DNA from 3 places in the Nocardia sp. NPDC004415 genome. Region 1 is predicted to be linked to each of the others. Evidence: riboswitches for the same ligand, from Rfam matches in the RefSeq annotation. Region 1 holds a riboswitch; each other region holds the start of a gene.

What was found. Region 1 has a riboswitch for cobalamin ahead of metE (5-methyltetrahydropteroyltriglutamate--homocysteine S-methyltransferase). Riboswitches for the same ligand answer to the same signal wherever they lie in the genome.
Region 2: another riboswitch for cobalamin. It lies ahead of cobN (cobaltochelatase subunit CobN); the one in region 1 lies ahead of metE (5-methyltetrahydropteroyltriglutamate--homocysteine S-methyltransferase).
Region 3: another riboswitch for cobalamin. It lies ahead of ACWEMY_RS12615 (ABC transporter substrate-binding protein); the one in region 1 lies ahead of metE (5-methyltetrahydropteroyltriglutamate--homocysteine S-methyltransferase).

Annotation. Positions count from the first base shown of each region.
Region 1 covers NZ_JBSGDP010000099.1:1,367-11,100, reverse strand. The annotation lists partial or broken gene ACWEMY_RS28355 (DAK2 domain-containing protein) at 1-815, shown strand, start outside; gene recG (ATP-dependent DNA helicase RecG) at 819-3,089, shown strand; gene ACWEMY_RS28345 (short-chain fatty acyl-CoA regulator family protein) at 3,091-4,515, opposite strand; gene metE (5-methyltetrahydropteroyltriglutamate--homocysteine S-methyltransferase) at 4,767-7,031, opposite strand; cobalamin riboswitch at 7,167-7,370, opposite strand; gene ACWEMY_RS28335 (pyruvate carboxylase) at 7,654-9,734, shown strand, end outside.
Region 2 covers NZ_JBSGDP010000031.1:26,776-36,509, reverse strand. The annotation lists gene ddaH (dimethylargininase) at 18-881, shown strand; gene ACWEMY_RS16630 (low temperature requirement protein A) at 918-2,135, shown strand; gene ACWEMY_RS16625 (RNA ligase (ATP)) at 2,177-3,268, opposite strand; gene cobG (precorrin-3B synthase) at 3,424-4,635, opposite strand; gene ACWEMY_RS16615 (hypothetical protein) at 4,775-5,452, shown strand; gene ACWEMY_RS16610 (MerR family transcriptional regulator) at 5,486-6,772, shown strand; gene ACWEMY_RS16605 (hypothetical protein) at 6,806-7,294, shown strand; cobalamin riboswitch at 7,324-7,450, shown strand; gene cobN (cobaltochelatase subunit CobN) at 7,490-9,734, shown strand, end outside.
Region 3 covers NZ_JBSGDP010000020.1:57,809-67,542, forward strand. The annotation lists gene ACWEMY_RS12605 (FecCD family ABC transporter permease) at 1-434, opposite strand, end outside; gene ACWEMY_RS12610 (FecCD family ABC transporter permease) at 431-1,429, opposite strand; gene ACWEMY_RS12615 (ABC transporter substrate-binding protein) at 1,426-2,463, opposite strand; cobalamin riboswitch at 2,492-2,682, opposite strand; gene ACWEMY_RS12620 (TerD family protein) at 2,729-4,036, opposite strand; gene ACWEMY_RS12625 (glucosyl-3-phosphoglycerate synthase) at 4,264-5,139, shown strand; gene ACWEMY_RS12630 (ATP-binding cassette domain-containing protein) at 5,198-7,051, opposite strand; gene ACWEMY_RS12635 (type III polyketide synthase) at 7,063-8,256, opposite strand; gene ACWEMY_RS12640 (cytochrome b5 domain-containing protein) at 8,302-9,734, opposite strand, start outside.

The DNA.
Region 1 (9,734 bases):
CTGGCACGTGCACAGGGGACCCCGGCGCCACGGATCGGCCCACTGGGGTCGACGCCACAGCCTCGCCGGACGCCGCAAGTCACGGGGCAGCGGGCATCGGCGCGGACTCGCCCGATCGGACGCACCCGGCGCCCGGGCCGCAGGCCGAGACCGGCGAGGCCGATCGCGGGATCCTCGCCGTGGTCTCCGGGGACGACGCGGCCCGGCTGTTCGCCGACGCCGGTGCGGTGGTCCTGCGGGGCGACCGCCAGTTCGACACCAGCGCTCTGCTGCGTGCCATCCGCTCCATGTCGCATCGCGAAGTCCTGGTCCTGCCGAACGGCGCGCTGCCCGCGCAGGAGTTGGTCGCCGTCGGTGTCGCCGCGCGTGACGCCTCGCGCGACGTGCTGCTGCTGCCGAGCGCCTCCATGGTGCAGGGCCTGGCCGCGCTGGCGGTGCACGATCGGGGACGGATCGCGGTCGACGACGCCTTCGCCATGTCCGAGGCCGCCGCGACGACGCGGTGGGGTGCGCTGCGGGCCGCGCGGGTGCGGGCGCTGACCATGGTCGGTACCTGTTCCCCGGGTGACGGGCTCGGCCTGGTCGGCCAGGATGTGGTGGTGATCGACCCGGACGTGGTCGGCGCCGGACGGATTCTGCTGGACCGGATGCTCGGTCTCGGCGGTGAATTGGTGACTCTGCTGATGGGTGCCGACGCGGGCCCCGAGCTGGGACAGGTACTCACCGACCATGTGACGGCCGGGTTCCCCGGTGTCGAGGTGGTGGTGTATTCCGGTGGGCAGCAAGCGGATCTGGTGCAGATTGGGGTCGAGTAGACGATGGCGACACTGAGTGACCGGCTCGATCACGTGCTGGGCGTGAAAGCGGCCGAACGGCTGACCGAGGCCTTCGACATGACCACCGTCGAAGACCTGCTGCGCCACTATCCGGTGCGCTACGCCACCCAGGGCCAGCCGCTCACCGAGGAGGAGCCGGAGGAATCCGCCCACATCACCGTGATCGGCCGCATCACCAAAACCGAACTGCGCCCGATGAAGAACCGGCGCGGCTCGCTGCTGAAGGTGCAGCTCGACACCGGCGCGTCCCGGCCGATCGAAGCCACCTTCTTCAACGGTGACAAGGTGCGCTATCTGGTGAAAGAGGGTGTGCGGGCGATGATGTCGGGCACCGTGCACTGGTGGCGGCCCGACCGCTGGAACCTCTCGCACCCGGACTATCTGATCCTGCCCGACAAGGCCGAGGCGGGGGTGGAGGAGCTCACCTCGGTGCGTGGCAGCGGTGCGCTGCGCGGGCTGGCGCAGAGCGCCAAAGGTGCCGGGGGAGTGGACGCCTCGTTCTTCGAACGCGAATTCGTGCCGGTGTATCCGGCGACGGCCAAGGTGCAGAGCTGGGATCTGCTGGCCTGTATCCGCCAGGTGCTCGACCAGCTCGACCCGATCGAGGACCCGCTGCCCGCCGACCTGCGCGAGGAACGTGACCTGCTCGAGGTCACCGACGCGCTGCGCCTGATCCACCTGCCCGAACACAAGCTCGATATCGAAAGGGCCAGGGAGCGGCTGCGTTTCGACGAGGCGCTGGCCCTGCAACTGGTGCTCGCCGAACGCCGTCACGAGGTCGAGGGCCGCACCGCGCCCGCCTGCCCGCCGCGAAACGACGGCATCGCCGCCGCCTTCGACGAGCGCCTGCCGTTCGAGCTCACCGAGGGCCAGCAGCAGGTGATCGACGAGATCGGCGCCGATCTGTCGCGCACCCGCCCGATGCACCGCCTGCTCCAGGGTGAGGTGGGCTCGGGCAAGACCATCGTGGCGCTGCACGCGATGCTCCAGGTGGTCGACTCCGGCCGTCAGTGCGCGCTGCTCGCACCGACGGAAGTGCTTGCCGCCCAGCACTATCGGTCGCTGCGCGCGATGCTCGGCGACCTGGGTACGGCGGGCGAACTCGGCGCGGGTGAGCACGCCACCAAAGTGGTGCTGCTGACCGGGTCCATGTCGACCTCGGCCCGCAAGGCCGCGCTGCTGGACGCGGTGACCGGCGAGGCGGGCCTGGTGATCGGCACGCACGCCCTCATCCAGGACGCGGTCGAGTTCTTCGACCTGGGCCTGGTGGTGGTCGACGAACAGCACCGCTTCGGCGTCGAGCAGCGAGATGCCTTGCGCGCCAAGGCCAAGAACGGCATCAGCCCGCATCTGCTGGTGATGACGGCCACCCCCATTCCGCGCACCATCGCCATGACCACCCTGGGCGACCTGGAGACCTCCACGCTCACCCAGCTGCCCAGGGGCCGTTCGCCGATCACCTCGAGAGTCGTCGCGCGCAAATTGCATCCGGGCTGGGTGGAGCGCGCGTGGGAACGGATCCTGGAAGAGGTCGGGCAGGGCCGCCAGGCGTATGTGGTGTGCTCACGCATCGGTGAGGACCCCGACGCGCCGCCCGCCAAGGGTAAGAAGGCCGCCAAGCAGGAGGAGAAGGAGGGCCCGACCACCCAGGCCGCCGTGGACATGTACGAAACGCTGAGCGCGGGGCCGCTGGCCGGGGTCAGGGTCGGGCTGCTGCACGGGCGGCTGCCGTCCGACGAGAAAGATCACGTGATGCGCCAGTTCAACGACGGCGCCATCGACGTGCTGGTGTGCACCACGGTGGTCGAGGTGGGTGTCGACGTACCCAATGCCACGGTCATGGTGATCGTCGACGCCGACCGCTTCGGCGTGAGCCAGCTGCACCAGTTGCGCGGCCGCATCGGGCGCGGCAAGCATCCCGGCCTGTGCCTGCTGATCACCGACGCCGCGCCCGGCGGCACCGCCATGGCGCGGCTGGAAGCGGTCGCCGCCACCACCGACGGGTTCGAACTGTCGGTGCTGGACCTGCGTCAGCGTCGTGAGGGCGACGTGCTCGGCTCCGCGCAGTCCGGCACGGCCCGGTCGCTGCGACTGCTGTCGCTGCTCGACGACCTCGAGGTGATCACCGCCGCCCAGGACCTGGCCCGGCAGGTGGTCGCCGAGGACCCCGGCCTGGTCAAGCATCCGGGCCTGGCCGGGATGATGCACGCCGCCGTGGACGGCGAGCGCATCGAATACCTGGCCAAGTCCTGAGTCAGCGCGGCAGCCGGGGGTAGGGCAGATCGGTGCTGGTGTGCTCGGCCACCGCGAGCGCGCGGCCGATCTGCGGGAACGCCCGCTGCGGGCAGGACGGACGCTCGCACACCTTGCAGCCCGCGCCGATCGGCACGGCCACCTGCGGGTCGTCGAGCTGGATGCCCTGCGAGTACACCAGCCGGTCGGCGTACTCGATATCGCAGCCCAGCGCGATGACGAAGTTCTTCGACGCACCGCCGAAACCCTGCGGCGCGGGCGGGGTGGTGCGCGCGATCCACAGGTAGCGGCGCCCGTCGGGCATCTCCGCGATCTGGGTGAGGATGCGTCCCGGATGAGCGAACGCCTCGTGGGTGACCCACAGCGGGCAGCTGCCACCGACCCGGGAGAAGTGGAAGGCGGTGGCGGACTGGCGTTTCGAGATATTGCCCGCCCGGTCGGTGCGTACCAGGAAGAACGGCACCCCGCGCTGCCCCTGCCGTTGCAGGGTGCTCAAGCGATGGCAGACCGTCTCGAAACCCACCTCGAAACGCAGGGCGAGCAGGTCGACGTCGTAGCGCAGTTCCTCGGCCGACCGCAGGAACCGGCCGTAGGGCAGGATCAGCGCCCCGGCGAAGTAGTTGGCCAGCCCGACCCGGGCCAGCGTCCGCGATTCGCCGGTGAGCGCACGGGATTCGGCGAGCACATTGTCGATCTCGCGGCCGTAGAGCAGCAGGCCGAGGGTCGAGGCGATCTGGAAGGCGCGCTGGCCCGGGCGCAGCCTGCGAGCCAGGGTGAGCGTGCGGGTGTCGGGGTCGTAGTGGCGTTTCGGGATGGTCGGGTCGGCGCCGTCGCCGCGCACCAGCACCGTCACCCCGGCGCGTTCCTCGGCGATGCGGGCCAGCTGGCGGTCCAGCGAGCCGATGCTGAGCCCGGATTCCTCGAACAGTTGCTCGGCGGCGTGATCGAGGGTGGAGATGTGATTGCGGTGGTCGTAGAAGAAGTCGCGCACGTCCTCGTAGGGCATCGGGGTGCCGGGGGCGCCGCTGGGGTTCTCCACCCGCGAGGACAGCAGGTCGAGCTGGTCGGTGGCCGCGCGCAGCCGCCGGTGCATGGCGATGACGATGCGCGCCACCTCCGGCAGCCGCGTCGCCAGTTCCTCGACCTCGGTGATCGGCGCGGTGTCGCCACCGCCTGCTGCCTCGACCAGGACCTCGTGCAGATCCGAGACCAGGCGCGCGTCGGAGTCGGCGGCGAAGAACTGGACATCCAGGTCGAAGGTCGAGTTCAGTTTCAGCAGAACGGGAATGGTGAGCGGGCGCTGGTCGCGCTCGAGCTGGTTGAGATAGCTGGGTGACAGATCCAGCGATTTCGCCAGCGCCGCCTGGGTCATCCGCCGTTCTTCGCGCAGCCGTCGTAGCCTGGCCCCCGCGTACATCTTCCGCACGCCGAAGATCCTAACGCTCAGGGTTCGCAACGTTTGCTGAAAGTGGCGATTACCTCGGGAGATGTCCAGTCCAGCAAGGGATTTTATCTGTTACTACTTGTGCGTAACGTGCGAAGAGCCGCAGGGCGGTTCGATCTCCCCCTCATGAAGACCGAAACGCCCCGCGGCCGCGCACGCGATCCCGGACGGAAAACGCCCGCCCGGGACCGCGATTCACCAGGTGTTTCCCGGCTACCGCAGCTGTTTCCCGGCTACCGCAGCGCCGCGGCGGCGGTCACCAGATTCCGCAGCGACGCCTCGACCTCCACCGGGCCGCGGGTCTTGAGGCCGCAGTCCGGGTTGACCCAGAGACGCTCGGCGGGAACGGCTTTCAGCGCCGCCGCCAGCGAGGTGGTGATCTCCTCGACCGAGGGCACGCGCGGGGAGTGGATGTCGTAGACGCCCGGGCCGACGCCGAGCGCGAAGCCCGCCGCGTTCAGGTCGTCGAGGACCTCCATGTGTGAGCGCGCCGCCTCGATGGAAGTGACATCGGCGTCCAGGCCCGCGATGGCCGAGATGACCTCACCGAACTCCGAGTAGCACAGGTGGGTGTGCACCTGGGTGGTGTCGGCGACACCGGCGGTGGACAGGCGGAACGAGTCCACCGACCACTGCAGGTAGGCGGGCTGGTCGGCCGCACGCAGCGGCAGCAGCTCGCGCAGGGCGGGCTCGTCGACCTGGATCACCCGGGTGCCCTGGGCCTCCAGGTCCACCGTCTCGTCGCGGATCGCGAGGGCCACCTGGCGGGCCGACTCGCCCAGCGGCTGGTCGTCGCGCACGAACGACCAGGCCAGGATGGTGACCGGACCGGTGAGCATGCCCTTGACCGGCTTGGTGGTCAGCGACTGGGCGTAGCCGATCCACGACAGCGTCATCGGCTCGGGACGCGAGACGTCACCGAACAGGATCGGCGGACGCACGCAGCGGGTGCCGTAGGACTGCACCCAGCCGTTGTCGGTGGCGGCGAAGCCGTCGAGCAGCTCGGCGAAGTACTGCACCATGTCGTTGCGCTCGGGCTCGCCGTGCACCAGCACGTCCAGGCCCAGCTTCTCCTGCAGGGTGATCACCTCGGCGATCTCGGCCTGCATCCGGCGGACGTACTCGGCCTCGTCGATCTCGCCCTTGCGCAGCGCGGCGCGAGCCAGACGGATGGCCGAGGTCTGCGGGTAGGAGCCGATGGTGGTGGTCGGCAGCACCGGCAGGTCGAGGTGCTCGCGCTGCAGGGCGCGGCGCTCGTCGGCGGGCAGGCGGTTCAGGTCGCTCTCGTCGAGCGCGGCCAGGCGCGCCCTGACCTGCTCGACGTGCAGGCGCGGATCGGTGCGCCGCGACTCGGCGGCGTCGCGCGCGGCGGCCAGTTCGGCGGCCACGGCGTCGGTGCCGGTGGTCAGCGCGGTGGCCAGCACCCGCACCTCGGCGACCTTCTCGGCGCCGAAGGCCAGCCACGAGCGCAGCCGCTCGTCGAGCCCGGTCTCGGGGGTCAGCGAGTACGGCACGTGCAGCAGCGAGGACGAGCTGGACACGGCCACCGACCCGGCGCTGCCCAGCAGCGTGCCCAGGGTGCTCAGCGCGGCGTCGAGATCGGTGCGCCAGATGTTGCGGCCGTCGACCACGCCCGCCACCACCAGCTTGTTCGCCAGCGCGGGCAGCGCGGCGAGATCGGCGACCCGGGTGCCCGCGGTGAAGTCGACCGCCACACCCTCGACAGCGGTGTCGGCCAGCGCGCCCAGGGCGGCGTCGGGGTGCCCGAAGTAGGTGGCGACCAGGATCGCCGGGCGCCGGTCCACCGCCGAGAGCTGGGTGTAGGTGTCGCGCACGAGGGCGACCTCGGCGTCGGTGAGGTCGGTGACCAGCACCGGCTCGTCGATCTGCACCCACTGCGCGCCCGCGTCGGCGAGCTGGGTGAGCAGGTCGGTGTAGAGGGCGATGAGCTCCGGCAGCCGGTCCAGGGCCGCGCCGTCGGCGGACTTGGCCAGCTTCAGGAAGGTGATCGGGCCGACCACCACCGGGCGGGGCGCCACGCCGAGCTCGATCGCCTCGGCCAGCTCGGCGAGGAGCTTGTCGGGGTTGAGCGAGAAGACGGTGGCGGCGTCGATCTCCGGGACCAGGTAGTGGTAGTTGGTGTCGAACCACTTGGTCATCTCGAGCGGGGCCACGGTGTCGATGCCGCGCGCGGCCGCGAAGTAGCGGTCCAGCGGGTCGGCGATCCCGGCCACGCGCGGCGGCAGCGCGCCGAGCAGCACGGCGGTGTCGAGCACCTGGTCGTAGTAGGAGAAGGTGCCCACCGGCACCGAGTCCAGGCCCGCGGCCTGCAGCTCGAGCAGCTGGGCGCGGCGCAGCTCGCGGCCGACGGTGTGCAGGTGGCCCGCGTCGGCGCGGCCGGCCCAGTAGGCCTCGGTCGCGCGCTTGAGTTCCCGGTTCGGGCCCACCCGGGGCAGACCGAGAACCGTTGCGGTGAAAGGAGTGTGCGAAACAGTCACGGAAGTTTCTCCAGTGCGGTACGGACGGCCCTCACCATGCGGGCAGACGCCAACCGCCGGACCTTCCGTCGCGCACGCGGCAGGTCTGTGGGTGGTCCGCGCGCCCGATCCACGAGGCGGTGGCCGCCGGATACGGCGTATCCGGCACAGTCGGCAGGTCTTCGGACTCGCGGGCACCGGTCGTGTGTGTCGACCGACCTACTGGCCGTCGCTTCCCAAGCCTTGGACTCAGTGCGTGATGACGGCGGTCGTTCCTGCATACCGCTGCGGGACAGTCCCGGATTCCCACCGGGTTCCCTCTTCACCCGGCGCCGGGGAACCGGCGGCGGGCTTCGACACCGGCGCGGGAGGTCGGGGCTCCGACTCTTCCACCGCGCAGGCGAACCAGCTGCACCCACCAGCATAGGGGGTCGCGGGCCCGACGCTCACCCGGACGTCTCGAACAGGGGCGTGACCTGCGCGTTGCCGCCGCATCGCCGACCGCACGGGCGGGTGACTCCCGCGGTGAGATGTGACGGTCCGATTACCGCGACTTCGCAGGTCGGGGAGTGTTCGGTGTGAAGACTGTGGCGAAGTCACCTTGCGTGCCGAACCCCGCTCGCGGGCCGGGTACCGTAGGCCAATGTTCTCGAAAGTCTTGGTCGCCAATCGCGGCGAGATCGCCATCCGCGCCTTCCGCGCCGCCTACGAACTAGGCATCGGAACGGTCGCGGTGTTCCCGTATGAGGATCGCAACTCCGTGCACCGTCTCAAGGCGGCCGAGTCGTATCAGATCGGTGAGGAAGGTCACCCCGTGCGGGCCTACCTCTCGATCGAGGCGATCGTCGAGGCGGCCAAGTCGGCCGGCGCCGACGCGATCTACCCGGGATACGGCTTCCTGTCGGAGAATCCCGATCTGGCCGCGGCCTGCGCGCGCGAGGGCATCACCTTCATCGGGCCCTCGGCCGAAGTGCTCGAGATGGCGGGCAACAAGGCCACCGCGATCGAGGCCGCCCGGGCCGCGGGCCTGCCGGTGCTGAAGTCCAGCGAACCCTCGGCCGACATCGAGCAACTGCTGGCCGCCTCGGCGGAGCTCGAGTACCCGATCTTCGTCAAGGCCGTCGCCGGCGGTGGTGGCCGTGGCATGCGCCGGGTCGCCGCGCCCGAGCAGCTGCGCGAGTCGATCGAGGCCGCCTCCCGCGAGGCCGAATCGGCCTTCGGCGACCCGACCGTGTTCCTCGAGCAGGCCGTGGTGAACCCCCGCCACATCGAGGTGCAGATCCTGGCCGACCAGCACGGCAATGTGATGCACCTGTTCGAGCGCGACTGTTCGGTGCAGCGCCGCCACCAGAAGGTGATCGAGCTCGCGCCCGCGCCCAACCTGGACCCCGCACTGCGCGAACGCATCTGCGCCGACGCCGTGGCCTTCGCCCGGCAGATCGGCTACAGCTGCGCAGGCACGGTGGAGTTCCTGCTCGACGAGCGCGGCAACCACGTGTTCATCGAGATGAACCCGCGTATCCAGGTCGAGCACACGGTGACCGAGGAGATCACCGATGTCGACCTGGTGCAGGCCCAGATGCGCATCGCGGCGGGGGAGACCCTGGCCGATCTCGGCCTGAGCCAGGAGACGGTCTCGATTCGCGGCGCGGCCCTGCAGTGCCGGATCACCACCGAGGACTCGGCCAACGGTTTCCGCCCGGACACCGGTCGCATCACCGCCTACCGCACCCCCGGCGGCGCCGGTATCCGCCTCGACGGCGGCGCCAACCTGGGCGCGGAGATCGGCGCCTACTTCGACTCCATGCTGGTCAAGCTCACCTGCCGTGGCCGCGATCTGCCCGCCGCGGCCGCGCGCGCTCGCCGCGCCCTGGCCGAATTCCGCATCCGTGGCGTGACGACCAATATCCCGTTCCTGCTGGCCGTGCTCGACGATCCCGATTTCCAGGCGGGCCGGGTCACCACCTCGTTCATCGACGAGCGCCCGCAGTTGCTCACCTCGCGCGGGTCGGCCGACCGTGGCACCAAGATCCTGAGCTACCTCGCGGACGTGACCGTCAACAAGCCGCACGGTGAGCGGCCCACCACGGTGTACCCGTACGACAAGCTGCCCGCCATCGATATGACGCTGCCGCCGCCGGACGGGTCACGTCAGCGGCTGTTCACCCTCGGTCCCGACGGTTTCGCCCGGGCGCTGCGTGAGCAGAAGGCGCTCGGCGTCACCGACACCACCTTCCGTGACGCCCACCAGTCGCTGCTGGCCACGCGGGTGCGCACCAACGGTCTGCTCGGCGTGGCCGGGCACGTCGCGCGGCTGACCCCGGAACTGCTCTCGATCGAGGCATGGGGTGGCGCGACTTACGATGTGGCGCTGCGGTTCCTGCACGAGGACCCGTGGGAGCGTTTGGCCGCACTGCGCGAGGCCGTGCCGAACATCTGCTTGCAGATGCTGCTGCGTGGGCGTAACACCGTGGGTTACACGCCGTACCCGGAGCAGGTGACCCGGGCGTTCGTCTCCGAGGCGGCGACCACCGGTATCGATATCTTCCGGATCTTCGACGCGCTCAACAATGTCGACCAGATGCGCCCGGCCATCGACGCGGTGCGCGAAACCGGTACGGCCATCGCGGAAGTCGCGTTGAGTTACACCGGTGATCTGCTCGATCCCGACGAGCAGCTCTACACCCTCGACTACTACCTGAAGCTCGCCGAGCAGATCGTGGA
Region 2 (9,734 bases), on a different contig from region 1:
AGCCACCGGGAGCCCTGATGACCGCCGCAGCCCCTCTCCGCCGACCGGTAGCCGCGCGGGTGGCCACGCCCCGCCGCTACGTCATGTGCCGTCCCGACCACTTCGCTGTCACCTACGCGATCAATCCGTGGATGAACCCGGCCGAACCGGTGGACCGGCCGCGGGCGCTGGCGCAGTGGGAGATCCTGCGCGCGGTGCTCGAGGAACACGGGCACAGCGTGGAGACGGTGCCCGGCGAGCCGGGGCTGCCCGACATGGTGTTCGCCGCCAACAGCGGCATCGTCATCGGCGGGCACGCGCTCTCGGCCCGCTTCGCCCATCCCGAGCGCGCCGCGGAAGGGCCCGCGTTCCACCGCTGGTTCGCCGCCAGGGAACTGCGCGAGCTGGCCGCCGCGATCGAAACCAACGAGGGCGAGGGCGATTTCACCTTCGCGGGCACCCGCATCCTGGCCGGGTCCGGGTTCCGCTGCTCGGTGGCCGCGCACACCGAGGTCGAGCGGTTCTTCGGCGTACCGGTGGTCTCGCTGGAATTGGTCGATCCGCGCTTCTACCACCTCGACACCGCGCTGATGGTCCTCGACGACACCACCATCGCCTACTACCCGGCCGCGTTCTCCCCGGCGTCGCGTCAGGTGCTGGCCACGCTGTATCCGGACGCGATCCGCGCGGCGGAGGCCGACGCGTTGTCGTTCGGCCTCAACGGGGTCAGCGACGGGCACCACGTCTTCCTCGACCCCGGCGCGACCGGCCTCGCCGCCGCCCTGCGCGACCGCGGCTACGCCCCGGTCCCGGTGGACATGTCCGAATTGCGCAAGGGCGGCGGCGGGGTGAAGTGCTGCGTGCTCGAACTGCACAGCCGCCGCGACACGACCGCGAGCTAGCCGGGACCCGCCGCCGCCCGGCCACATACTGGGCGGGTGGCACACCCGGAGCCGACCACCGCCGAGCGGCGCGCGAGCTGGACCGAGCTGTTCTTCGACCTGGTCGCCGTCGCGGGCATCGGCCAGCTCACCCACCTGCTGCACCGCGGCCCGTCCTGGGGTGAGTTCGGGCTGTATGTGCTGCTCTACCTGGCGTTCTGGGTGGTGTGGGCGTGCGTCACCGTCTACAGCAATGTGGCCGGTGACCAGGCGCGCACCGCGCTGGTGTTCGGCTGCATGTTCGGCCTCGGCGTGATGATGGCCGCCGTCGCGGGCGTGCCCGACGAGCACGCGAACGCCTTCGCGGCGATGTATGTCGTGGTGCGGATCGCGTCGTCGTCGGCGTGGGGGCGCGGGCAGCTCGTCGTCGACTGGCCGATCGCGCAGATGGGGCCGGGCATCCTGCCGTGGATCGTGTCGCTGTGGGTGCCCGCGCCGTGGAAATTCGTGCTGTGGGGTGTCGGCCTGGCGATCGATCTGTGGATCATGTTCGCCGTCGACGCCGAGTCCTACCTGACCGAGGCCCAGCGCCGGATGACCGCGCGGCTGCGTCGCGATCGGCGGGGCCGCGATCGGCGGGGCCGGGCGGCGCGCGGACCCGCGACGCGGCTCACGGCCCTGCGCGCCGATCCGGCGCACCTGGGCGAGCGGCTCGGGCAGTACCTGATCATCGTGCTCGGTGAGGGGGTCATCTCGGTGATCGCGGCGGTCTCGGCCGAGGAGTGGACCGTCGCGGTCGGCGTGATCGGGGCCGGTGCCTTCCTGAGCCTGATCGCGCTGTGGGCGCTGACCCTGAACTACGGATTCGTGCCGCGGATGATGTCGGCGGCGCCCTCGACGACCGACCTGTCCCGGCACCGGGTGATGGCCGACCACTGCGCGCTCAGCGGTGCGGTGGCCACCGTCGCGGCCGGGCTCGGGCTCGTCGCCGCGCACCCCTCCGGGCATCTGCCCGCCGGGGTGGGCTGGGTGCTCGGCGGCGGCGCGGCCGCGTTCTTCCTGGTGTGCGGGATGGGTGGGGTGCCCAGTGCGGGCGCGCGCTGGCTGTTGCGCTGGCCCCTGCCGTGTCTGGTGCTCGCCCTCGTCCTGGGCTGGGCGGCACCGCGTCTGGGCGCGGTGTGGCTGGTGCTCGGGGTGATGGTGCTGCTCGGCGCGGCGGTGCTGTCGGAGGTCGTGCGTGTCCGGGGAACCGGGGAGCGCACGGCGGTCCCGTAGCGTCCGCGTGCGCCGGTCGATGCCGGCGCACGCGGAGCGGTTCACTCGAACTCGGTGCCGCCGTCGCGCAGCAGGTACGCGTCGGAGACGATCTTGCCGATGGCGCGCCCACCCAGCTCCGGCGCGTGCCGCTCGGTGGCCGGGCGCACGACCAGACCCTCCCGGATATTGGCACCGTCACCGCTGACGGTCTCGGTGCCCTCCGCCAGTTTCAGCAGCAGTTCGGCGTCGTAGGGCCCCTCGTAGAGGACCGGAACGCGGGCGACCGCCAGGTCGAGATCGTCGAGCAGCGTGCCGATCTCGTGATGGTCGAGCCAGCGCACCGGCCCGCCGTCGCGGTCCACGGCGATATCGAACAGCCCGAAGCCCAGCGACTCGTCGTGCGCGGCCGAGGCACCGTAATGCAGGTCCTGCACCCCGGCGCCGTACACCTCACCGAAGAACCCGACCCGGTCGGCACCGAGCGCGTCGGCGACCGCGCGGGCGGCGGCGTCGAGCCGGTGCGCGCGCACGGCCCGCCAGTACAGGTTGCCGTCGGTGGCGGTCAGCGACAGCGACCGGCCACCGACACCCTTGGACGACACCAGGATCCGGTCCCCGTCGCGGACATGGGTGAGCAGGCAGGCCGTGCCGTGGATCTTCTCGGTGGCCACCACCGGCTCCCCGGCGGCGAAGATGCCGGGAAAGCGTTTGATGTTCTCGACGTCCACCCAGCGCAGCAGATCGGGCGCCGACTCGACCTGTCCCGACATCGAGACCGGTACCGGCGGTACCCATTTCACGACGCCGAGCCGCTCCGCGAAATCGGTGCGCTCGGTCGCCGCCGCGGCCAGGTCCACCCCGGCCAGCGCGGCAGGCGTGCAGACGATGCCCTGCGAGACCTCCCCGCGCAGCCGCACCGCCTTGACCCGGTCCTTCCGCGAGCCCGCGAGTTTCCCGGTGAGCCCGAGTTCGGCGATCAGCGCCTCGGGCAGCACCGACTGTTCCGGGATGTAGACCGCGTGATCGCCGGTCGTGAACTGGCCCTTGGCGACCACGGCCCGGTACAGGCCGACCTGAGCGAGCTCGAGCCGGTCGGCGTTCGGATGCGGATGGACGACGAGCCGTTCGGCGGTGACTTGCAGTGTGGACATGGGTACCCCCTCGTTGCGAGGGGGTCAGCATAGGAATCCGCGGTGTCTCACGTCGACCGGATTTCGGTGCGGGTGTGCTTGTCGCGCAGTCGATATCGCGGGGTCGGTGTCGTGGAGGAGGGCTCCTGGGCCCGCGCCGCCGGTTTCCGGGCAGGTCAGGCGGTTGTCGGGTCCACCCGCTCCAGGCGGTAGTGGTCGCCGTCGGTGGCGATCACATCGGTGACCTGGCCCGTCGGCCTGCCACAGCGGCGCTCACAGCCGGACCAGTGCTGGCGGCCCGCCACGGTGACCTCCGTGGCCGGGACCAGCAGGTCCACCGGAGTGACCGCGTCGTCCGCGCGCACCCGGCCCGCGTCCACGGCCGCGGTCAGATCCGCGCGGACATCGGTGTGCGACTTGGCGCAGCCGGGCCTGCCCGCGCAGGCGCTGGCCTGCAACCACGGCGAACTCGCGTCGAAGATCAACCCCATCGGCGCCAGCACCCGCACCACGGTCTCGGCCGGTCCCTCCGCGAGATCGGTGAGGACCACGCTGCGCCACGGCGTGATGTACAGCGGATGTTCCACGGCGGCCAGGAATTCGGCGGTGCGCGCCGAGAGCGTGCCCAGCGGGACACCGGCGCCGAGGGTGACCAGGCCGTCGTCCTGGTCGAGCCAGCCGATCGGGATGGCGTGTGCCGCACCGAGTTCCAGGGGTTCACCGGCGGGGGAGAGGTCGAGCACCTCGGTGACCTTCTCGACGCCCCCGGGGATCTCGTGCAGGCGCCACTGCCCGGACTCGCCGCTGCCGCGCAGGTCGAGGAAGCCGCGGGCCGCGTCGAGCATCACCTCGACGGCCGCGTTCGCGTCCACCCGCACGCCGGTGTCGGTGCCCGCGAGCAGCAGCGCGAACCGGTCGGCGGCGACCGCCTGGACGCCGATGTCACCGCGCAGCGTGCTCACGTCGCCGCGGCCGTCGTCGAGGGTGAACAGCACCCGGCCCGGCAGCTCGGCCAGCCGCGGGTCACCCAGCAGGCCGGTGTCGAGGTCGGCGGCGAGCCCGTGCACCTCGGCGAACCCACCCACCCGGCCCGACAGCGGCGAGGCGACGATATTGCGCACCCGCTCGTGGGTGGCGCTGGGCAGCAGCCCGGCGGCGTCGAGCCGTGACGCGAGCTCGCCGGGGTCGCGGACCTGGCGCAACTGGATGTTGCCGCGCGAGGTGAGCTCGAGATTGCCGTTCCCGAGATCGCGGGCGGCGTCGGCCAGCGTCTGCACCTGCTCCGGCGTCAGCCGGCCGCCGGGCACCCGGATGCGCGCGAGCGGCCCGTCGGCGGCCTGATGCAGGCGCAGCACGCCGGGGCACGAGTCGGGAGTACTCCTGGTCATGATCCGTCCAGCCTACGACCCGGCCGATTGAGGGAGACGCGAGCGGGTAGGTCCCGGGTAGGCCGGTCCGCGTGGTCGGTTCACCTAAGGTGGACAGCGGTCCGTCGCCCGGGTTGATCACTCCAGGAGAGGTCGTCGCATGCTGCGTGAGTTCGTGGACAAGCGGGTCGTGCCCGCGCTCGACCGGGTCGCCCACGCGCAGGCACCGGTGGTGGGCCGGTATGTCGACTGGCTGGCGAAACGGCATCCCGACGACGCGCCGGTGGAACTGCTGCAGCGGCTCTCCCGGCAGTACCTGGTGGTGGTGACGGCCAGCGGTGTCACCGTGGGGCTCACCGCCGCCGTGCCGGGGGTCGGCACGCTGCTGAGCCTGGCCGCCACCGGCGTGGACACGGCCGTGTTCCTGGAGGCGTCGTCGGTGCTGTCGGTCGGCGCGGCGGCGGCCTACCAGCTCGACCCCGACGATCCGCGCCAGGCGCAGCTGGTCTCGAAGGTGGTCCTGGGCGAGGCCGGGACCAAGCTGCTCGACGAGACCGCGGGCCACAAGACCGGGCAGTGGCTCGGTGTGGTCACCGACCACATCCCCGGCCTGGCGAGCATGCCCGATTCGCCCGCCAAGCGGTTCATCGCGAACTACCTGGTCAAACGCACGCTGCTGCTGTTCGGCACGATCATCCCGGCCGGGATCGGCGCGGTCATCGGCGGCGTCGGCAACAACGCGCTCGGCCAGATGGTGGTGGCCAACGTCTACCGCAACCTCGGAACGGGCTCGCCGGAGATGGTCGGGCGCGGTACCACCACGGACTCCGGCGTTTGACCTTCGAGTCGCTCGAACCCCGATGATCAGCCGGTGCCCGAATCCGAGCTGATCACCATCGGCGCCTTCGCCCGCCTGTGCGGCCTGAGCGCCAGCGCCCTGCGCTTCTACGCCGACGCCGGGGTCCTCGTCCCCGCCGTCGTCGACGAGGCCACCGGCTACCGCTATTACGCCCCCGACCAGACCGGCACCGCGCGCCTGATCCGCCGCCTGCGCGCCCTGGACATGCCGCTACCCGCCGTCGCCGCCGTCGTCACCGAGCCCGACGCCGACCGCGCCACCGCCCTCGTCGACGCCCACCTCACCGCCCTCGACGCCCACCTGGCCTCCTTGCGCACCGCGGCCGACGCCGCCCGCGCGTCCCTGGACCGGAGTGCGTTCGCCACCCCGGAGTCTTCGGCCGACGCCTCCGGTGCCGTGCCGTCGCCGAATTCACAGATCGGGACGAGCCGGTCGGCCGAGGCCGCGAGTGGAACTGCATCCGGTCGTGCGGAACCCCGCGACACGGCGTCGGCAGAGCCGGATGCCGTCCGTGTGCGCGGACCTGTGCTCGCCGCCGCGCTCGACCAGGTCGCCACCGCCACCGTCGTGGACCCGCGGCACCCGGTGCTCGACAGCGTCCATATCGAGGCGGGGATGGCAGAACTGGTCCTCACCGCCACCGACCGCTACCGCCTGGCGACCCGCGGCGTGCGCGTCGACACGGCACCCGCCGCGCCCTGGGCGATCACCGTCGACGCCGCGGACCTGCGGGCCACGGTGTCCTGGCTGCGCCGCCAGCCCACCGTCGTCCTGCGCCCCGACGCCGCCGGTCTGCTCTGCACCACGGGCGACACGGCCGACACCGGCGGCGACGAGCGTGGCCAAGGGGATCGGAACATCCCGCGGGCGAACCGGACCGGTCCCGAATCGGGGCGCCGGTGCCGGTCTTCGGCCGAGGAGTTCCCCGACTACCGGGCGATGCTGGCGGCGCTACCCCCGGTCCGGGTGCGGGTGGTGGTGCAGCGATCCGCACTGCTCGCCGTGCTTGAATCGGTACAGGCCGCCACGGTGACGCTCGAAGCGATCCCGGGCAGCCTCCGGCTCACCGACGGGGAATCCGTCCACACCCTCGCCGCCACCGTCACCGGCCCGCCCATGACCATCCATTTCGCCGTGACCACCCTCTATCCGGCGGTGGCGGGCGCGGTCGGCCCCGACCTCATGCTCGACCTCATCGCTCCCGACCAGCCGGTCCGCGTCCGCTCCGCCGACGACGGCACCCTGCTCACCCTGGCGATGCCCCGGCGCCCCGAATCCGCCGACCCGGCAACCCACTAGCCGACTGCGCACAGTCCTGCCGAAAGGAACTCCATGACCACCCCCACCACCGACCCCGTGATGACCCGGATCACCGCCGCGGTGACCGAATCCCGTTCGGGCGACACCGATTCCGCCCGCGCCACCCTGGTCGCCCTGTGGTCCGAGATCGGCGCGGCGGGCGACCCCCTGCACCGCTGCACCCTCGCCCACTACCTCGCCGACCTCCATGACCATCCGGCCGAGGCCCTCGCCTGGGACATCCGCGCCCTCGACGCCGCCGACACCCTGACCGACGCCCGGCTCACCGAACACCACGCGGGTCTGCGGGTCGCGGGGTTCTACCCGTCGCTGCACCTCAACCTGGCCGACAACTTCCGCCGCCTCGGTGCCTTCCCCGCCGCCGGCCACCATCTCGACGCCGCGCGCGCCCACGTCGGGGCCCTCGCCGACGACGACTACGGGACGATGATCCGCCGGGCCCTGGACGAGGTCGCCGCCGCCGTGGCCGCCGGGGACACCACCGCACGCCCCACCCCCTGATCGGTCCTCCGGGGACCGGACGCGGGCTGGAAAGTTGTGGCGGCGGTGGGGCCGTTACCATCGTCATGCTCGGCGGGCGTCGAGGAAACCGGTGGAAATCCGGTGCGGTCGCGCCACTGTGAACAGCCAGACCCTCTCCGGCGAGCACACGACAACCACCCCGTTGGGCGCGTCACCCGAGGAAGGTCTCACCCTGTGATCCTGCTGCTGTCCACCTCCGACACCGATCTGCTGAGCGCGCGCGCGAGCGGCGCCGAGTACCGGTGGGGCAACCCCGCCCGGCTGCTCGTGGCGGACCTGCCGGAGCTGCTCGACGGCGCCGACCTGGTGATCGTGCGCATCCTCGGCGGCAAACGCGCCTGGGAGGAGGGCCTGGACGCGATCCGGGCCAGTGGGGTGCCGATGGTGGCCCTCGGCGGCGAGATCGCCCCCGACGCCGAACTGATGGAATGCTCCACCGTGCCGGTGGGTGTGGCCGCCGACGCGCACAACTACCTCGCCGCCGGTGGCGCGGAGAACCTGCGTCAGCTGCACCACTTCCTGTCCGACACGGTGCTGCTCACCGGCCACGGCTTCGAACCGCCGGTGCAGCTGCCCAGCTGGGGTGAGCTCGAGCGCTCGGCCCGCATCCTGGAACCGCACGCCCCGACCGTCGCGGTGGTCTACTACCGCGCCCAGCACCTGGCGGGCAATACCGGCTACATCGACGCGCTGTGCACGGCCATCGAGGCCAAGGGCGCCCGCGCGCTGCCCGTCTACTGCGCCTCGCTGCGCACCGCCGAACCGGAACTGCTCGAAGTGCTCGGCCGCGCAGACGCCCTGGTGGTCACCGTGCTCGCCGCGGGCGGCAGCAAGCCCGCCACCGCCTCGGCCGGTGGTGACGACGAAGCCTGGGACGTGGCCGCGCTGGCCGCCCTGGACGTGCCGATCCTGCAGGGCCTGTGCCTGACCAGCGGCCGCGCCCAGTGGGAGGACAACGACGACGGCCTCTCGCCGCTCGACGTGGCCACCCAGGTGGCGGTGCCGGAGTTCGACGGCCGCATCATCACGGTCCCGTTCTCGTTCAAGGAATTCGACGCCGACGGCCTGTCCACCTATGTGCCCGACGCCGAACGCGCCGCCCGGGTCGCCGGTATCGCGGTGCGCCACGCGCGCCTGCGCCACATCCCGGCCGCCGACAAACGGATCGCGATCATGCTCTCCGCGTACCCGACCAAGCACGCCCGCATCGGCAACGCCGTCGGCCTGGACACCCCCGCCTCGGCCATCCGCCTGCTCACCGAACTGCGCGCCGCGGGCTACGACCTCGGCGAACCCGGCGAGATCCCCGGCCTGGAGCAGGCCGACGGCGACGTGCTCATCCACGCCCTGATCGCCGCGGGCGGCCAGGACCCCGACTGGCTCTCGGCCGAACAGCTCGAGGGCAACCCGATCCGCATCGGCGCCGCCACCTACACCCGCTGGTTCGACTCCCTGCCCGAGGATCTGCGTGAGGCCGTGGTCGAGGCGTGGGGCCCGCCGCCCGGCGAGCTCTATGTCGACCGCTCGGCCGACAAGGACGGCGAGATCGTCATCGCGGCCCTGCGTTTCGGCAATGTGGTGCTCATGGTGCAGCCGCCCCGCGGCTTCGGCGAGAACCCGGTCGCCATCTACCACGACCCCGACCTGCCGCCCAGCCACCACTACCTGGCCGCCTACCGCTGGCTGTCCGCGCCCGACGGTTTCGGCGCCGACGCCATGGTCCATCTGGGCAAGCACGGCAACCTGGAATGGCTGCCCGGCAAGACGCTGGGCATGTCCGCCTCCTGCGGCACCGACGCCGCCCTGGGCGACCTGCCGCTGATCTACCCGTTCCTGGTCAACGACCCGGGCGAGGGCACCCAGGCCAAGCGCCGCGCCCACGCCACCCTGGTCGACCACCTGATCCCGCCGATGGCGCGCGCCGAGAGCTACGGCGACATCTCCCGCCTCGAGCAGCTGCTCGACGAGCACGCCAATATCTCCGCCCTGGACCCGGCCAAGCTGCCCGCCATCCGCCAGCAGATCTGGACGCTCATGCGCGCGGCCAAGATGGACCACGACCTGGGCCTGGCCGAACGCCCCGACGAGGACGTCTTCGACGACATGCTGCTGCACGTCGACGGCTGGCTCTGCGAGATCAAGGACGTGCAGATCCGCGACGGCCTGCACATCCTGGGCCAGGCACCCGAGGCCGAGATGGAACTCGATCTGGTGCTGGCCATGCTGCGCGCCCGTCAGCTGTGGGGCGGCGAGCAGAACGTCCCCGGCCTGCGTGAGGCCCTCGGCCTCAGCGAAGCCGGTGACGAGGCCCGTGAGCGGGTCGACGTGGTGGAATCCCGCGCCCGCGAACTCCTCGCCGCCCTGCAGGCGACGGACTGGTCGGCCGACGCCGTCGACACCCTGGTCGGCGACTACGCCA
Region 3 (9,734 bases), on a different contig from region 1:
GCGCCACCGACCAGCCAGAGACCGGTGCCGCCGAGCACGGCGCTCACCACCAGCGCACCGAGCGACGCACCCGCGTTGATCCCGATGATCTCCGGGCTGACCAGCGGATTCGTCGCGATGCGCTGCAGGATCGCTCCCGCCAGCGCGAAGGCGGCACCCACGCACAGCCCGGTGAGCACGCGCGGCAGCCGGTCGGCGACGACCACGTCGTATTCGATGAGCGTGCCACCACCACCGAGGACCCGCAGCACGTCGGCGGTCGTGAGCGGATAGTGGCCGACGGTCAGCGACCACGCCCCCACCGCCAGTGCCGCCGCAGTGAACAGCACGGTCAGCAACGCGGACCGGCGCTGGACGCGCAGCACCGCGCGCCTGCCCGGCGAGCGCAACAGCAGGGTGTCGCGGGGCAGGACCCGGGGTTCGGTGGCCGTCACAGTGCCGCCACCTTCCGGTTGCGCACCAGATACAGGAAGAACGGCGCCCCAGCGAAGGCGGTGACGATGCCGACCTGGATCTCCTGGGGCCGCACCGCCACCCGCCCGAGGATGTCGGCGAGCAACAGCAGGGTGGGCCCGAACAGGGCCGACCAGACCAGCACCCAGCGATAGTCGGGTCCGCCGACGGCGCGGGCGATGTGCGGGACCACCAGGCCCACGAACGCGATCGGCCCCGCCACGGCCACCGCCGAACCGGCCAGCAGCACCACCGCGCCCGCCCCGGTGACGCGCACGGCGACCAACCGCGTGCCGAGCGTGCGGGCCATGTCGTCCCCGATGGCGATGGCGTTCAACGGCCGCGCCACCCCCAGGGCGAGGACCGCGCCCGCCGTGATGAAAGGCACGACCGCCCAGACCGATTCGGCCTCGGCGCGAGCCAGCGACCCGACCACCCAGAACCGGAAATTGTCGAAGGTGGTCCGGTCCAGCAGCGTGATGGCCGTGGTGATCGAGGCGCACAGCGCGGTGCACGCGGCACCGGCCAGCGCCAGCTTCACCGGTGTCGCCCCACCGAAGCCCAGCGATCCCAGCGTGTAGACGAAGGCGGCGGCCACCGCGGCGCCGAGGAAGGCGAACCAGAGGAACCCCGAGGTGGTGGCCACGCCCAGTGTGCCCATGGCGAGCACGATGGCCAGCGAGGCACCGGCGTTGACACCGAGCAGCCCGGGGCCCGCGAGCGGGTTGCGGGTCAGGCCCTGTATCACCACACCGGCCAGCGCGAGCGCCACCCCCGCGAGCAGGCCCGCCACCGTTCTCGGCATCCGGATGTAGCGCACGATGCGGTCGGTGTCGGTGCCACGGAAGTCGGTGAACGCCGCGATCGCGTCGTCGAGGGCGAGCGGGTGCGTGCCGATCAGCACCGAGGCCACGCAGACAGCGGCGAGCGCGGCACCGGCCAGGAGCAGGCCGGTGCCGCGGGCGGTGCGGGTCACCGGCCGAACAGCTCGGGGTGGATCAGCTCGGCGACCAGTTCGGTCGCGTGCGCGATCCGGACACCGGCGGCCCGGTCCGCGAACAGGAACGGGTGCACCGCGCCGCCGCGCACGGCGGTCAGGTTCGCGAACGCCGGGTTGCCGACGATCTTGTCGACCTGCGGCTGCGCGTCGGCGCGGGTGTAGCTGGCCTTGCAGCACTGGCTGGTCAGGATGATGTCGGGATCGGCGGCGATGAGGGCTTCCGCACTGATCGGCACATTCCGGCGCTCGGTGAGATCGGCGAAGGCGTTCACTCCGCCCGCCGCCTCGATGATCTGGGTGACGAAGTCGATCCCGCCCGCGACGGTGTAGGACCCGTCGTCCTTGGGCGTGAGGACCGCGACCCGCGGCCGGGGGGCGTCGGCGACCTTGGCGCGCACCGCCGCGATGCGCGCGGTCAGCTGTGTGACCACTTCCTCGGCACGCTCGTCGACACCCCACAGCGCGCCCAGATCACGCAGGTCGGCGTACACATTGTCGAAGCGCACGGTCTTCGGGTCGATCGCCTCGTCGGCCAGTCCGTCCGCGCTCGGGCACAGCGGGCTCAGCACCCAGGTCCGCACACCCAGCTCGTGCAGGCTGCCGCGGGTGCCGACGCTGTTCTGCGCGGAGGCCGCGAAGACGCCGTTGTAGCCCGAGAGCACGAAATCCGGCTTCTTCGCCAGCAGTTCGTCGCGGCTGGGCAGCTTCTCGACGTAGTCCGACTTCGCCTGCGCGTCCCGGTATTCGGGCAGCACGGCCGCGTCGAGGAACGCCGTCTGCACGAGCCGGTCGGTGACGCCGAGGGCGTGCGCGATCTCGATCGAGGGCTGGTAGGCGGCGTAGATGCACTGCGGCGGGGAGCCGACGGCGACATCGATGCCGCAGTTGGCACGGGTGACGGCATTCGCGCCGGTGGTGGCCGGTGCGGGCGGGCCACCGCACCCGGCAACGACGATCGCGCAGGCGATCAGCGCGCCGGTACGCAGGCGCGCGACAACAGAGGAGGTCAAGAGACGGCCTTCCAGGTCCTCGTGGAATGGGTACTGCGTGGCCGTGGCCGGTCTCCTGGCTGACGGGATGGCGCGCGACGGATCAGCCTTCCCAGGGCATGCCCCAGTGGCCCCGGACGGCATCGGCCGCCCGGATCGATCAGTCGCTCCCGATCACAGTGGCGAGGGCCGCATCGGTTTCGCACCGATTTCCCGAACACCACGGCTCGGGGACTGTACCAAGATCGGAAACCGGACGGTCGGGCCGGATGGTCGAATTGTCCGATCAGCGAGGATCGGGGCAGGTTCCCGCGTACCGGGTCAGGCCGAGACCGTTCTTGCCTTTGCTGCGCCCGACCGGCCCGTTCTTGGCCGAACGGACCCAGGCACCAGCGGTGTCGAGCACGGGCATGCGTTCGCTGAAGGCGCGGCTGTAGCGGGTGGTGCCGTCGACGGTGAGGATGCCCTCGCGCACGTCGATGTGGGCGACGGTGGCCCAGAAGGAGTTCTTGCCGTTGCCGATCAGCACGGTGATCTGGTCGGCGTCGGCGCCCGGCAGCCCGTCGGGCCCGGGGCGGCCGTAGCGCACGCGCACGCGGGGACGGCCGAAGGTGTCGATGGCGCCCGCGCCGTTGTCGACGGACTGGTAGACGTTGAGCAGCAGGTCACCGTTCTCGGTCGGGCGCACGACGACCTGTTCGGTGGCGGGCCGGTTGTTAGCGCCGGGGCCGCGGGAATCACCCTGGTGGTGCAGGAACGGCCAGACGGCCAGATCGCCCTGATGACCTTTCTCGCCGCTGATCACCACGTAGTCACCGGTGATCTCGTTGCGGCAGAAGAAGTACACGTCCAGATCGCCGGTGCCGTAGCGGGTGACCTGCCCGTCGGGCGCGTAATGCGCACCGCGGCCGTCCCATTCGAGACCGACGGTGAGAACGTACCCGGGGTCACCCTTGCGCAGGTCGATGCTGGCGCGGCGGTCGGGTGAGTCCTTGGTGAGGACCACATCGACCTTGCGCAGATCCACCTGCGGTGCCGCCGGCGCGGGCGCCGCGACGGGCTGCACAGGTGCCGAGTCCTCGGCGGGCTCCTCGTCGACGACGATCCCGTGCTCGGTCGCGAAGGCCGCGAGCCCCGCGCTGTAGCCCTGCCCGATCGCGTCGAGCCGCCACCCGTCGCCCCGCCGGTACAGCGCCACCGCCTGCAACACCGTCTCGCTCGTCAGATCCGGCGGCGTGAACGTCATCGACTGCCCCTCACCCGCGACGGTGACCCGCAGACCACGCACCTCGCCGAACCGGATGCCCTGCGCCTCGGTACTACCCGCGATCACGACCCGGTGGATGTCGTCCGGCAGCGCCGCCAGATCCACCGACACCACCGCGTCGGACTCCATCCGCACTCCCGGCGCGACGGGATTGTTGAAGAACACGAAATCGGCGTCGGAGCGGACCACACCGTCGGCGGTCACCAGCACCGCCGACACGTCCACCGCCCCGGCGGGCTCGGCGAGGTCGAGCCGGATCGTGTACCGCCGCTCCCCCAGATCCGTCTTGGACCCCTTGGTCACCTCGACCACCGTCGCCGCGCTCATGCCCTACCTCCGTCGACCCCACCGGCCGGTGATCCGCACCAGGCTTTTCCGTTCGTAAGGGTACTCGTGTCGGCGGATTCCGATCGGTCTCCGGAGACGAACCCGCCAGCCCTCGACTGTGCGTTCACCTGTCGACACCACCACGGCGGCCGGGATCGGTTGGCTCCGGTCACAGGATCCGCGGTGATCGGTGGCGGGTCCGGGCGGGGTGTCGTTCACTGGTCGGCATGAACGTCCGTGAACTGATCGACCGTAAGTCCGGTCGCCGGATCTCGGTGGTGGTGCCCGCGCTCGACGACGAGGACACGGTCGCCGGAGTGGTCGCCTCGGTCCGGCCGCTGCTCGGCGGACTGGTCGACGAACTGATCGTGCTCGACGCAGGCTCCGCCGACCGCACCATCGCGCGAGCCAGGGCGGCCGGTGCCGCCGTCTACACCCGCGAGGAGGCGCTGCCCGACATCGTCCCGCGCCCGGGCAAAGGCGAGGTGCTGTGGCGCTCGCTGGCCGTGTGCACCGGCGACATCGTCGTCTACCTCGACGCCGATCTCGTGGAGCCGGACCCGATGTTCGTGCCCACGCTGGTAGCTCCGCTGCTGACCGATCCGGGGCTTGCCCTGGTGAAGGGCTTCTACCGGCGCCCACTGGCGGGCGGCGCGGAGTCCGACGGCGGCGGGCGGGTCACCCAGCTCGTCGCGCGTCCCCTGCTCACCGCGTTGGCGCCCGCGCTGGCCGAGATCGTGCAGCCCCTCGGCGGCGAATACGCCGCCACCCGGAGTTTTCTCGGCGAGATCTCCTTCGCCAGCGGCTTCGGCGCCGAGATCGGCATCCTGCTCGACTGCTGGCAGCGGCGCGGCCTGTCCGCGATCACCCAGGTCGACCTGGGTGTCCGCGTGCACCGGCACCGCTCCACCCACGAACTGGCGGTGATGAGCAGACAGGTGGTCGCGACCCTGCTGGACCGGCTCGGCATCCGCGACTCCGGCATCGGCCTGGTGCAGTTCCTGCCCAGCGACGACGGCTGGCGCCGCACCCCCTCGGAGGTCAGCCTGACCGACCGCCCACCGATGACCCAGCTCATCGCCACCCACCGCGACATCGCCTGACACACAACGAGCGCCGGTGCGGTCCCCACGGGAACCGCACCGGCGCTCGGCGTGCGAACTAGGCGGCGACCAGACCGAAGTCCAGCTTCACCAGCTGATCGGCGCAGTCGAAATAGCGGTCGTCGTGGGTGATCACGATGACCGTCTTGCCGCGCCGCTTGAGCTCGGTGAGGATCTCGCGATAGAACACCTCACGGAAACGCGGCTCCTGATCGGCGGCCCACTCGTCGAAGACGTAGATCTGGCGGTCTTCGAGCAGCGCGGTGAGCAGGGCGAGCCGTTTGCGCTGGCCCTGCGACAGGTCCACCGTCGACAGGCGCCCGTCGCGCACGGTCACCTTGTGCGCGATCTGCAGTTCGTCGAGGTAGCGCTGGACCTGCTCGTCGATCCCGGGCCGGTCGAAGCCCAGATAGTCCTCGAACAGGTGGAAATCGGTGAACACCGCCGACGAGTTCTGCCGGAACCACTCGATGTTGTCGTGGTCGATCCTCTCCCCGTTGAGCGACAACGACCCCGTGCGTGGCACATACAGACCGGTGATCAGCTTGGCCAGCGTCGACTTGCCGCTGCCGTTGCCACCGACGATGAACGTGATCTGGCCCGGCTCGAAGACCAGGTCGATCGGCCCCAGCCGGAACCCGCTGTCCTCGGCCGCGTCGAGCCCGGGCGGCGGACCCAGCGGCACCGGCCGCACATCCGTGGCACCGTGATCGACCCAGTTCTTGCCGTTGACATCCGGTCCCGCCGAAGGCCGCGCCCCCGGATGCGCCGGATGATGCCCCGGCCCGGGATGTCCCTTCCCACCGCGCGGCGGCGGGCCGGGACGCGGCGGCGGACCACCGAGCCCGGGCGGACCGGGCGGCGCGCCCGGCGGCGGCGGAATCGGCGAGGGCGCCTCCGAGCGATACACGTAGCTCACGCCCGAGAGTTCCAGCTTGGCCTCCCCCGCCGCCGGACGCTCGGTGAAGGGCAGCAGATCCTCGTTGTGCAGCGTCTCCATCGACAGGTTCATGTCGCGGATCTTGGCCAGCGCCACATCGCCGCGCAGCAGATCCGGGATGCGGTGCATGAAGTTCTGCATCGGCATCGCCAGGAACGTGGTGACCAGCACGTACCCGATCATGGTGTCGCGCGGCAGGTTCAGCGCCGCCGCGATGACGAACAGGATCAGCGCCATCGTCGCCAGCTGCAGCGCCTGGCCGAAGCCCTGCGCGTAGGAGAACTTCGAGCCCGCGTCGGTGTTCTGATCCCGCAGCGTGCCCGCAGAACCGAGCAGGTGCCGGTCCATGAAGTCCCGGCGACGGCCCCGGTGCAGCTTGAGTTCCTTGATCCCCAGGGTGACCGACTGGAACGAGCGCAGCAGCGCGTCCTCGTTCTCGCGCGCCTCCCGGTAGATCCGGCGCACCCGCTTGAGCACCAGCTCCACACACGAGATGCCGATCAGCGTGCCCGCCACCGTCACCGCGAAGATCGGGCCCGACACGATCGCCAGGAACACGAAGCAGCCGACGATGGTCGCCACGTCGACGCAGATCGACGGAATCGCGGTGACCGCCTGCGACAGCGCCCGCACATCCTCGGTGAGGGTGGCGATGAGCCGGTGCATGCCGAGCCGTTCCAGGTGTTCCAGCGGCGCGGCGACGATCCCCGCGCTCAGGTCACTGCGCAGCCGGTAGATCGCCTCCTGGGACAACCGGATCAGCAGCACCTGCGAGAGCACCCCGCTGACCAGGATCACCAGCCCGGTCCCCGCAAAACGCAACAGCAGGTTGTCCGGCTGCGGTTTCGGCGAGACGACAGCGTTGATCAGCGTCACCAGGTAGGTGTTGGCCACACCGGCGACGAGACCCGCGACCACCACGGCCGCGATCCTGGCCGGCGAGAGCGCGGCGAGAAAACGGAGCAGTTGCATGACTTACGCTCTCAGCTGCGGATGACATCGAAGACGATGCCCTCGAGGGTGACACCGGGTGCGAACGAGAACGCCACCCCGGTCGAGATCGGTGCCGTGGTCTGCGCGTCGCGGATCATCCGCTCCAGCACGAAGATCAGCGACACGCTCAGCATGTTGCCGTGCTCGGCGAGCACCGCCCAGCTCGGCGCCGCGGTCTCGGTGGGAATGCCCAGCGAGCGCGCCGACTCCTCGATGATGCGCGGCCCACCGGGGTGGATCGCCCACAGATCGATGTCGGCCTTGCCGAGTCCGTTGCGCGCCAGCACTTCCGACACCACCGGGTCGACGCCGCGGTAGATGTAGTCGGGCAGGCTGGTGGCCAGTTCGCAGGTGATACCCGCGTCCTTCACGCCCAGCACGATGCCGTCCTCGGCGTCGTCGAACAGATGGCTGAAGCTGTCGCGGATCACCACGCTGCCCGGCGCCAGCGGCTGATGCACCTGGTTGGCGCCGATCACCACCGCGCCGCAGCCGTCACCGAAGAGGCTGTGGGTGATCACATCGTTGACATCGTCGTCGAATACGGCGTTGACCGAGCTGAGCTCGATGCACAGCACCATCGACTTCTTGTCCGGATGCGCCCGCACGTAGTCCACGGCGGCCCGGATGCCGTTCATGGCCGCCGCGCAGCCCATGAAGTTGATGATCATCCGGTTCACCGTCGGCGACAGGCCGAGCTGCTTGACCACCGCCACGTCGACGCCGGGAGCGATGAACCCGGTGCTGGTGACGAAGATCAGCTGACCGATGTCCTCGGCCGGGTTCGCCAGCCCGGCCACCGCGCGCCGGGCCACGTCGACCGCCAGCGGCGCCGCGTGCTCGAAGAACAGGTTCATCCGGTCGCGGATGGTGCCCGGGCGCCTGCTGAACTCGAGGAACTCGGGGTCGAGCGGGTCGATCGCCAGGTGGCGGGTATCGATACGGGTCTTCTGGTAGATGCGCGGAATGCGCTGCTGCTGAGCCGGATCGCTGAACAGTTCGGCGACGCGGCCCGCGTTCACGCTCTGGTCGACCACCAGCGCGGGCGAGCCGGTGGCGACGGCCTCGATCACGCCGACGGTGGTCGGCGGCGTGGGCGGTAGCAGTTCGTGCCCGCGCTCGACGTCGGCCGTGCGCAGCAGGCCGAGGGGTCGCCGCTTACCTTCATCAATGGAAACAGACACGGGCACAAATCCTTTCGAATACAGACAGGAACCGGCAGGGAAGGGTCAGACGGTTCCGATGCCGGTGAAGCCCTGCACCGTGTAGGTGACGCAGGTCTTCAGCGCTGTGGGTGCGCAATGCTCGCGCACGATTCCCCACCGGTTGTCCTCGGCTTCGCGCGAGGGCGCGAGCAGGTAGGTCCGGCACAGCTTGGGGAAACGATCTCCGAAGAAACTCTTGGCGGGTAGCCATTCCACGCCGAACTTCGCCGCCTCCTCGCGCACCACGTCCTCGGTGGCGATATTGGCGAAGCCGCTGCGCTGGAACGGCAGCACGTGGTGCACGCGGTGCGAGCTGAGCCCGGCCGAGAGGAAGCAGTCGACGTATTTGTTGCCGACCACGGTCAGGTCGTAGGCCTGCTCGAGCTGGTTGACCGCCCAGTCGTCGGTCTCGGTGTGCAGTTCCTCGGTGGGCACCTCGAAGTCGTGGCTGGCCACCACCATGAAGGTGGAGATCCACAGCGTGATCACGAACTGCAGCGCCCAGGCCCAGAAGTCACCGGCGAGGGTGAACACGACCACCTCGGCCACCAGCAGGAACCGCACGCCGAACGAGCCGATGAAGTGTGGCAGCGCCCCACCCCAGGTGCCGTACATGTCCTTGATGCCGACCTTGCGGGTGAGCCGGCAGACATCGAGGAGGCGGATGATCATGCCGGTCAGCAGGTGACCGAATTTGTGCACGGTGTGGATCGGCACCCGGTACAGGCGCGGCACCTGCATCATCATCGTGAAGACGTTCTTCTTGATGTCGACTTCACTCTGGGTGTGCGGGTGGTGCAGCAGCGCGTGACCGTCGGCGGTGACGAACGACAGCGCCACATAGTTCATGTCGAAGGCGTTGACCGCGTACTTGTTCCAGCCCTTCTGCGCGCGATGGATCGCGTAGTGGCCGAAACCGGCCAGCGAGCTGCGCAGCAGCACCATCGCGATCACGAAGACCGGCAACGGCATCCAGCTGGTGTCCCACAGGCGCAGACCCTGCACCGCGAAGTAGGCGAAGATCAGGAACGCCACCACGATGTCGAACGTGCGATCCATGCGCTTCAGGCGCGCGGCCAGCTCGGGTTCCTTGATCCTGGCCTTGACCTTGTGCAGCAGGTCGTTCTTGTCGTCGAACTGGTACTTCGGGGTGTCGTCCCAGCTGTTGAAGCCTTCCTTGAACAGGAAGTCGGGCGCGTTGTTCTTGGGATGGATGTCTTCGGGGGTGGCAGCGCGATCGAGACTGTAACGCTCGATCATGCGCGCGATTTTTTCCGGATCGCGGTGGTAGGAACCGATGATCGAGGTGATGTCGCGGTTCTTCGTGCGGCCGATGAAGAATTCACCGCCGGGATGCTTGGAGATCCAGTCACTCAGGTCGTAGGCTCTGCCGTTATACACCCACACGTTGTTGACGGGAGGCCGACCCCCGGGGCCGGGTGGTGGCGGGAGCTCGC